2 regions of the Saccharopolyspora sp. genome follow, and region 2 is predicted to be linked to the other one. Evidence: riboswitches for the same ligand, from Rfam matches in the RefSeq annotation. Region 2 holds a riboswitch; the other holds the start of a gene.

Region 1 (4,412 bases), on a different contig from region 2:
CATGATGGAGCGTGGGCAGACCGCCGCGGGACTGCCTCGTTCCCCCGGAGCCGGCCGCGTCGGCCCGCCGGAACACCACTGGCCCGGCCGCGGTGCTCGCGTAAGGCATCCGCAGCACCGGACGTACCGGGCCGGTGGGCCGGGACCGTGCGATTCGTCGACGACCGGACCTCGGAGTGCTCGCCGTCGCGCACCATCCCTGTCCGGATCCCTTGCACGGCAACGGAAATCCTCATCGACCGACCTGGGCGACGACGCCCGGCGGTTCGCCCTCCGCGGACGGTGCGGTACCGGCGCGTCCGGCGCAGTGCGTCCAGCAGCGCAGCTGAGAGCACCGAATCGCACCGCGCCGCAACGAAATCCACGCGATGCCAAGGCGGCACCGGCGACAGCAGGAAGGAGTCGAGGCGATGCGCACGGGCGAGCAACGGGACGAGGCACTGCTACCGATGCAACGAGGCGGCCGCCGGCTTTGCGGCTTGCGCGCCGCGCTGACCGACGACGACCCGACGCGGGCCGATCCCGCGTTCGCCCGGCTCGTCCGGGAACTGTTCGACCCTGCCTCGGCGGGGCCGGTGGACGTGGTCGGGCTGACCGGAGTGATCACCGGACGGCCGCATCCCAACCGCGCGCGGGTGGCCTTGCTGCTCGGGTTGCTCGCCGGCGAGGACCGCGCCCGCCCGCACTTCGCCGAGCAGGTGCGCGATGCCGTCCGCGGGGATTTGGAAGCGCACCTTTCGGTGCTGTTGTCGGCCGAAACCGAGCCGGCCCTGCGCGCCGCACTGCTTCATCTGCTCGCGCACCTTCCGGAGGAACGAAGCCGCATCCTGCCCGCCGTCTGCCGGTGCGCGGACGAGGAGGACATCAGCAGGGTGCGCCGGTGCCTGACCGCGCCGAGACCGGGCGAGCCGGGCTCGGTGGCCGGGCTGGGCCGCGCGTGGCCGTCGCCGGTGCACTGGCGTCCCGCTCCCGAGCGGCCTCCGGAACGTCCGCGCGGACCCGCGGAGCTGACCGAACTGTGGCGATCGGAAACTATGGCGCTGCTCGCGTACTTGGGGGCGCGGGCCGAACACGAGATCCACCACGCGGTGGGATGGCCGGACCTCGCCGGTTTTTCGGTGCCGCTGCCCGAGACCGACGTCCGTTGCGCTTACCGCGAGTTGCTGGAGCACGACCCGATAGTGGCCGAGCACTACGAGGACGTCGTCCGACCCGCGGTGCGGAACCTGCTGGGCGGCAACTGGGAAGACTTGGTGACCACTCGGGACGAAGACGCTTACCTGCGGCGCAACCTGCGGGCCGCGCCCGGTCCGGTGCTCGATCTGGCGTGTGGCACCGGCCGCTGGACGCGGGTGCTGGCCGAGCAGTTCGGCCCGAACCGGGTGGTCGGACTGGACCTATCCCGGGTCGCGCTCGATGCGGCCGGATCGGCGGTACCGGGCGCGCGGTTCACCGAGGGAGATGCCAGGGCGCTGCCGTTCCCGGACGGCTACCTGGGCGCGGTGAACTGTTCGGACGCGCTGCACCTGCTGCCGGACGTCGAGCAGGTCGTCGCCGAGGTCGCACGCTGCTTGCACCCGGCGGGGACGTTCACGGTGAGCAGTTTCCGATGGGCGCAGCGTCCGTTCCAGCGGTGGTTGCAACGGCGGCACGAGCAGGTTTTCGGGATCCGCTCGTTCGATCCCGCACGGCTTTCCGCGGTGCTGACCGCGGCCGGGCTGGACATCGTGGATTCCAGCGGTCCCGGATCGTTCCTGTTCCTGACCGCCCGCAGGAGGCGTGATCCGAACAGGCCGTTGCGCTGATCCCGGTGTGGCGCACCCGTGGCGGTTCCGCCGCCACGGTGCTCGCCACCTCGCAGGCACATCCGCAACGCGCTGGTCAGCGCGTTCTGCACGCGTCGTTGAAAATCGCTGCCGGAAAGTCCGGTGCGTGATCGTGCGCACCACGGGCCTTGACAGCGCACCCGTGTGCTGCGAACTTCTCAGGCGTTCAGACGACGGTGCGTAGGAAGCCGGTGCGAGTCCGGCGCGGTCCCGCCACTGTGAGTGGGGAGCCGGTCTCCACCGACGCCACCGCCGGACTTCCGGTGGGAAGGCCGGAGACGCGGCGCTGATCCACGAGCCAGGACACTGGCGCCGTCGTGCGAGATTCGCTCGGGGTCGCGGAGCCCCGGAGGAGGTTTTCAGGTGCTCCTGCTCGGTGCAGCGTGCCGGTTCAGCGCTTTTCCCACCGATCACCGCGTGCGGTCTCGCGAATTCAGCTCGTCCTGAGCTGATCCGGCCATTTCCTTTTGCAGCCCGGGGAGACACGTGCCTGCTGCCGTCACGCCGAACACCTCATTCCTGGACGCAGTGGTCCAGCGCGCCCTCGACGGCGAGTTCGCCGTCGCCGCCGGAACGGACCCGTCCGAGGCGCACGCCGCCGTCGGGTTCCTGACCGTGCAGGCGGCCAAGCACACCGGCCGCAGCACGGGCTACGTCAACACCGTGGTCAGCGTCCGGGTGGGCGCCGCGGTGGGATCTTGCGCCGTCGAGCCGGGAGCGGTCGATGAGAAGGTCGTCCAGGACGCCGTGGGGCGCAGCGTCCGCGAATTGCTGGCGCACCCGGAACCTGCCGTCCGCGTGGCCGCGCTGGACGCTTACTTGGCATTCGCCGCGCCGCACGCGACGGATCCGCGTGCGCGTCAAGTCGTGGTTCCCGCTGGGAGTTCGCTGGAGAAGTCGATGGCGCGCGCTCGCGCCGTCGCCGCGCTGACCCGGGTTCCGGACGGTGGCCGGGTCGCGGTCATCGGCGTGGTGAATTCGTTGCTCTCGGCGTTGCGGGAACGCGGTATCGACTACGTGCCCTGCGATCTCAAAGGCGGCCGGACCGAATGGGGCGAACCGGTCGTGGACGACTACGCGCGGGCGGTGGCGGACGCCGATGCCGTGGTCGCATCCGGAATGGTGCTGGGCAATGGGACTTTCGACGACATAGCCGATCGCTGCCTGCGCCGGAACCTGCCGCTGACGATGTTCGCGCAGACCGGAGCGGCCGTGCTGCGCGAACTGCTCGGCGCTCCGGTGCAGGCGTTGTCGGCGGAGCCGTATCCGTTCTTCTGGCTCACCGGTGATTCCAGCACGCTCTACAGCTACGAGGTGGGGCGGACGTGACCGTGACGGGAGCTCCGGTGGCCCCGAGGTGCGAGTCCGCGATCGATCTCATCGGCAACACGCCGATGCTTCGGGTGCGCACACCGATTTCGTTCGCACACCCGGGTTTTTGGGCGAAGCTGGAGGGAACGGCGCCCGGCGGCATGAAGGCCAGGGCGGCGCGCTCGATGCTTGCGGGCGCACGCAGTCGCGGCGAGCTGGCGCCTGGCGGCACCGTGGTCGAGTCCACGAGCGGCACGCTCGGCATCGGGCTGGCTTGCGTCGGCTCGGCCATGGGGCACCCGGTCGTGATCGTGGCCGACGACGAACTCGACGACATGACTCGCGCGTTGCTGCGCGCCCACGGCGTCCGGTTGGAGCTGGTGCGCGAGCCACATCCGCGCGGCGGCTGGCAGCGCGCCCGGCTGGACCGGGTGCGGGAGCTGATGCGCACGTTGCCTGATCCGTACTGGCCGGACCAGTACAACAACCCGGACAACGTCACCGGCTACCACGAGCTCGGCCATGAGCTGCTGGATCAGCTCGGTGACGTGGACGCGGTGGTGTGCAGCGTCGGCACCGGCGGGCACAGCGCCGGAATCGCGCAGGTGCTGCGCACGCACCGACCGGACGCACGGGTCGTCGGGGTGGATGCGGCCGGTTCCACGGTCTTCGGCGACCCCGCCGCGAAACGGCTGATGCGCGGGCTGGGCAGCAGCATCCACCCGGACAACGTCGACTACGGCGTGTTCGACGAGGTGCATTGGGTGGGCGCCGCGGAGGCGGTGCACGGCTGCCGCACGCTGGCCGCGGACGCGTTCGTGACCGGTGGCTGGAGCACCGGCGCGGTCGCGCTGGTGGCGTCCTGGTGTGCGCGGGAGCTGGATTCCGACCGGGTCGCGGCGGTGTTCCCGGATGGTCCGCACCGCTACTGGCACACGATTTACGACGATGATTTCCGCGCCGAGCACGGGTTGACCGGCTCGGCGGTGGCACCGCAGGACGTGGACTCGTCCGATGTGGACGGTCCGGTTGGATGGAGGAGGTCGCACCGAGTGGTGGATCCGTGGACCCGGCGAGCGGCACGGTCGGAGTGCCCGGTCTGCGGGCAGGAGCGGTCATGAACAGGGCCGCGTTCGCCAGGTTGTCCCCGGCGGCGAAGCTGCTGGTGATCAACCAGTTCGGCATCAACGTCGGCTTCTACATGCTGATGCCGTTCCTGGCCTCGTACATGAGCGACCGGCTCGGTTACGGCGCCGCGGTGGTCGGGCTGGTGCT
Region 2 (4,412 bases):
TGGTGGCCGCCCGCTGGCCGAGCTCGGTCGCCACCGGAATGCCGGTGCGCAACGACGTCCCGAGGTCACCGTGCAGGATTCCGGCTGCCCAGCTAAGGAATCGCTGCCCCAGCGGCTCGTCCAGACCGAGCCGTTCCCGCAGCGCGGCGACCTGCCCGGAATCGGCCTGCTCGCCCAGCAACACCACCGCGGTGTCGCCGGGAAGCAGTGCGGTCAGCGCGAAAACGGCGACCGCGACGATCGCGATCTGGCCCAGCGCGATGCCCAGCCGGGTTGCGAGCAGCACCGCTCCCCTGCCGGGTGCGGCGAGCGCGCTCAACCCGGGCTCACCCGGTCGAAACGCGCCCAGTCCAGGGAGTTCGGCGGCGCTGCCCGGACACCGGTGACGCCGTCCGCGGTCGCGACGTTCCAACCGCTGAAGCCCCACACCAGCATCCCGCTCTGCTCCCGGGCGAGGCGCTGCGCCGAAGCGAGCAGCTCGGCGCGCCGCTTTTCGTCCGCAGTGGACAGTGCGCGGTAGTAGAGCGCGTCGAACTCGGGATTGCGGTAGCCGGTGTAGTTGTTGTTGCCTGCGGTGGAGATCATGCGCTGACCGAGGAAGGTCGGCAGCGGAAGCGCGGCCGTCCGGCTGTGCGCGGCGACGCCCTGCTTCTTGATGTCCGAGTAGTAGGTCTCCGAAGGCATCATCCGCGGCGTGACCGTCATGCCGATCTCGCCGAGCTGCTGGCCGATCAAGCTCGCCGCGGACTCGAAGTACGGATCTGCGGTGCTGGTGCGCAATTCCCAGCTCAGCCCCTCGGCCCCGGCCTGCCGCACCAGCGAGCGCGCCAGTTGCACGTCCCGCACCGGTTCCGGCAGATCACGCGGGTAGTAGCGCAGCCCCAGGCCGAACAGGTCGTTGCCGACGCGGCCCTTCCCGCTCAACGCGATGTCCACCAGCGCACGCCGATCCACCCCGGCACGGACCGCCTGCACCAGCCGTGGATCCGCGAACGGCGGACGGTCCACTTTGAGCAGAACGGCCTGCATCGTGCCGTGCGGCTCGGAGAAGACCCGCGCGCGCCCGTCCTGCTCCAGCAGCCGAACCGAGTTGGCGCTCACGTCGTGCGCGTAGTGCACCTGCCCGGAAAGCAGCGCGGTCACCCGCGCGCTTTCCTCCTCCACCGGCACGAATTCCAGCTCGGCGGGCACCGGCGGGCCGGACCAGTGCTGCTCGTTGCGGGCGAACACAGCCGGGCCGCCCGGCTGGAAGGACACGAACCGGAACGGTCCGGAACCGACGGGTTGCCTGAAGTCAGTGGTCCCCGCGGGCACGATCTCGGTGCTCGGCGCGCCCCACGCCGCGGGGAACTCGAAGTTCGGGCCGCCGAGCACGAGTTCCAGCTCGGTCGCCGATAACGCCTTGCTGGCGGCGAAATCGACGTCGGCGAAGTGCGAGCGCGCCTGCGCGCCGGTGCTGCGGTCGGCGATGCGACGGTAGGTGTAGAGGACGTCATCGGCGGTGACCGGCCGTCCATCGTGGAACTTCGCCGGGCGCAACCGGATCCGCCAGCGGGTTCCGGTCGCGTCCGGTGCCCACGACTCGGCCAGCCGCGGGACCACGCTCATGTCGTCGGCGTAGCCGACCAGCGTGTCGAACAGCGCTTTCGCCCTGGCCTGGTCCACGAACAGCGAACCGGTGTGCGGGTCGAGGGATTCGGTGGTGCCGCCCGCGGGGAACGCCACGCGCAACCGGCCCGCGGACCCGCCCGAACCGGTGCAGGAAACCAGCGGCACCGCGGCGAACGCGCCCGCGGCCGCGGCGAGCAGCCGCCTGCGGCCGATCACGGCGCTCACGCCGGTCGAACGGCGGCAGACGTACCAGGTGCGGGAACGGCGCTCGGGCGCACGGGAAACCTCCTCCGGGGCTCCGCGACCCCGTCGAATCTGCTGCGACGGCGCCAGTCTCCTGACTCATGGATCGACGCTCCGCCCGGCCTTCCCACCGAGCACCGGCAGTGGCCCGAGTGGACGGAACTCCCCATTCACAGTGGCGGGACCGCGCCGGATTCGCACCGGGCTTCCTGCGCACCGTCGCAATGGACTGCGCGACAAGCTTTCAAGGCGGATCAGGTCTTGTCAAGAAACCACCCGGCTGCTGCGACGGGTGTTACGCCGCCCTTCCTGAGTCCTGGGCGGCGTCGCGCGCACGGTCACCGGGTCAGTACTCGTCGTGGTAAAGGACTCGATCGCTGCCCGCCGGGGCGCCGTATTCGGTGGCGCGGCCCTTCGGTTCCTCCCACTCCTCCTGGCGTCCGAGCGGGGTCAGGTCCAGCAGGCTCGTGGTGCTGCCGAGCCCGTCCATGCCGCGTGCGTAGGTCGAGTAGGTGTGGAACACCGCGTCCCCGTCGCGCAGGAACACGCTCAGGCCGGGCAGCTCGAACGGCTGCGAGTCGCCGAGGTAGTAGCCGACGCCGGCCTCGTCGAGTTCCTGCTTGCTGCGGTAGTTGTACTCGATCGGCCGCACCGACTCGTCGTGCGTCACGTGGAAGTCGTGGTTGAACCGCGTGCCGTTCGACGAGTACCAGGGCACCGTCCAGCCCATCCGGCGCTGGAACGGTTCGATCTTCTCCCACGGCGCGCGGGAGACCGCGACGAGGTTGGTGTCCCGGGCGCGCAGGTGCGTGAGGTCGCCGAGCTGGTCCACGAACGCCGAACAGCTCGGGCAACCGGTGTCCCACTCCGGGTCGAACATGAAGTGGTACACGACGAGCTGGCGGCGGCCGTCGAACAGGTCGGGCAATCGCAGCTCACCGTCCGGGCCGTGGAACCGGTAATCGGACTCGACCCGCACCATCGGCAACCGCCTGCGGTCGGCGTTGAGCGCGTCGCGCGCCTTCGTCGCGGCCTTCTCCTGCGCCAGCAGCCGCACGCGCGCCGCGCGCCACTGCTCCGGCGAAACGATCTCGGGCAGATTCATCGTCGCTCCCTGTCGAACAAGTGCCTACGCAGGGGTGGACCGATGCCGGTGGCAAAACTCATCGGACCAGCTGGCCGAAGGCTTGCCGCGAAGAGCAGCATCCAGCCCCGATCAAGGACACTTGTTCCGGAGTGTAACGATGTCGTCACTTTCGGTACTCACTGGAAACAGCGCGGCGAACCGCCGTTGCCAGCGCAGGAGTGGATCGTGATTCCGGCGGTGCGATGATCGGCACATGTTCATCCGGGAAGCAACAGCCGAGGACTGGCCGCTGATCTGGCCGTTCTTCCACCGCATCGTCGCCGCGGCCGAGACCTACACCTACCCGCCCGACATGAGCAGCGCCGAAGCCCGGCGAGCCTGGCTGAGCCCGGCCCCGGACCGCGCGACCGTCGCCGTCGCCGACGGCGGCACGATCCTGGGCAGCGCGCACATGCAGCCGAACCGGCACGGCCCCGGCTCGCACGTGGCCAACGCCAGCTACATGGTCGACCCGGACCACGCCGGACGCGGCGTGGGGCGGCGGCTGTGCGAGGAGAGCCTGGATTGGGCGCGGGCGGCCGGGTTCCGGGCGATGCAGTTCAACGCGGTCACCGAGACCAACACCGGTGCGATCCGGCTCTACGAGTCCCTCGGATTCGAGATCATCGGGACGGTGCCGGAAGCGTTCCACGATCCCGCGCGGGGTTACGTCGGCCTGCACGTGATGCACCTGCGGTTGTGAGCATCACTGCGCTGAGGTGTCCTCCGGGCGCCCCTCGCCGCGGCCGAACCTGGCCCACAGCAAGAAGAAAACGCCCAGCGCGAGCATTCCCGCGCCGGTCCACAGGTTGATCGGCAAACCGCCCGACTTCGCCAGATCCGCCGGACCGTCGAACAACCCGGCCACGCCGAGCGCGATGCCGTAGATCACGAACACCGCGCCGATCAGCACCCGCAGGTCGAAGATCCGCCGCTTCGGCATCGCACACCTCCGCTTCAGTAGACGAGCACCAGGCCGACCGACATCAGCACGACCAGCCCCAGCGCCAGCGAGCCCAGCACGGCCGGGGACTGCCACCACACCGCGCGCTCCCGCGGCCGCCGGTCCCGCAACGCCCACACCAGACCGGTCAGCTCGCTGTCCGGTTTCGGCCGGGTGACCAGCGAGACCAGCACCATCACCGCAGCGTCGACCACGAACGCCGCGATGGCGCTGTAGAAGTTGACCATCTGCGCGTTGATGGTCTCGCCGCTCGGATCCAGCACCCCGCCCGGGTAGAAGTACGGGATGGAGTAAGCCGTCCAGTGCATCCCGGCCGCGGCCGCCGTGCCGGTCACGATGCCCCAGAACGCTGCCCACGGAGTGGTTCGCTTCCAGAACAACCCGATGATGAACGTCGCGACCAGCGGCGAGTTGAAGTACGAGAAAAGCAGCTGGATGTAGTCCTGGATGTTGCTGTACCCGGCGGCG

What was found. Region 2 has a riboswitch for cobalamin ahead of IJH84_RS25300 (ABC transporter substrate-binding protein). Riboswitches for the same ligand answer to the same signal wherever they lie in the genome.
Region 1: linked by a shared signal. The riboswitch ahead of IJH84_RS04100 (hypothetical protein) and the one ahead of IJH84_RS25300 (ABC transporter substrate-binding protein) in region 2 are both predicted to bind cobalamin.

Annotation. Positions count from the first base shown of each region.
Region 1 covers NZ_JAFRFW010000147.1:2,779-7,190, reverse strand. Annotated here, with positions in the region: gene IJH84_RS04105 (class I SAM-dependent methyltransferase) at 411-1,805, shown strand; cobalamin riboswitch at 1,972-2,156, shown strand; gene IJH84_RS04100 (hypothetical protein) at 2,313-3,155, shown strand; gene IJH84_RS04095 (PLP-dependent cysteine synthase family protein) at 3,152-4,258, shown strand; gene IJH84_RS04090 (MFS transporter) at 4,255-4,412, shown strand, end outside.
Region 2 covers NZ_JAFRFW010000935.1:7,554-11,965, reverse strand. Annotated here, with positions in the region: gene IJH84_RS25305 (ABC transporter permease) at 1-286, opposite strand, end outside; gene IJH84_RS25300 (ABC transporter substrate-binding protein) at 316-1,836, opposite strand; cobalamin riboswitch at 1,921-2,108, opposite strand; gene IJH84_RS25295 (DUF899 domain-containing protein) at 2,201-2,959, opposite strand; gene IJH84_RS25290 (GNAT family N-acetyltransferase) at 3,195-3,683, shown strand; gene IJH84_RS25285 (hypothetical protein) at 3,687-3,923, opposite strand; gene IJH84_RS25280 (sodium:solute symporter family protein) at 3,938-4,412, opposite strand, start outside.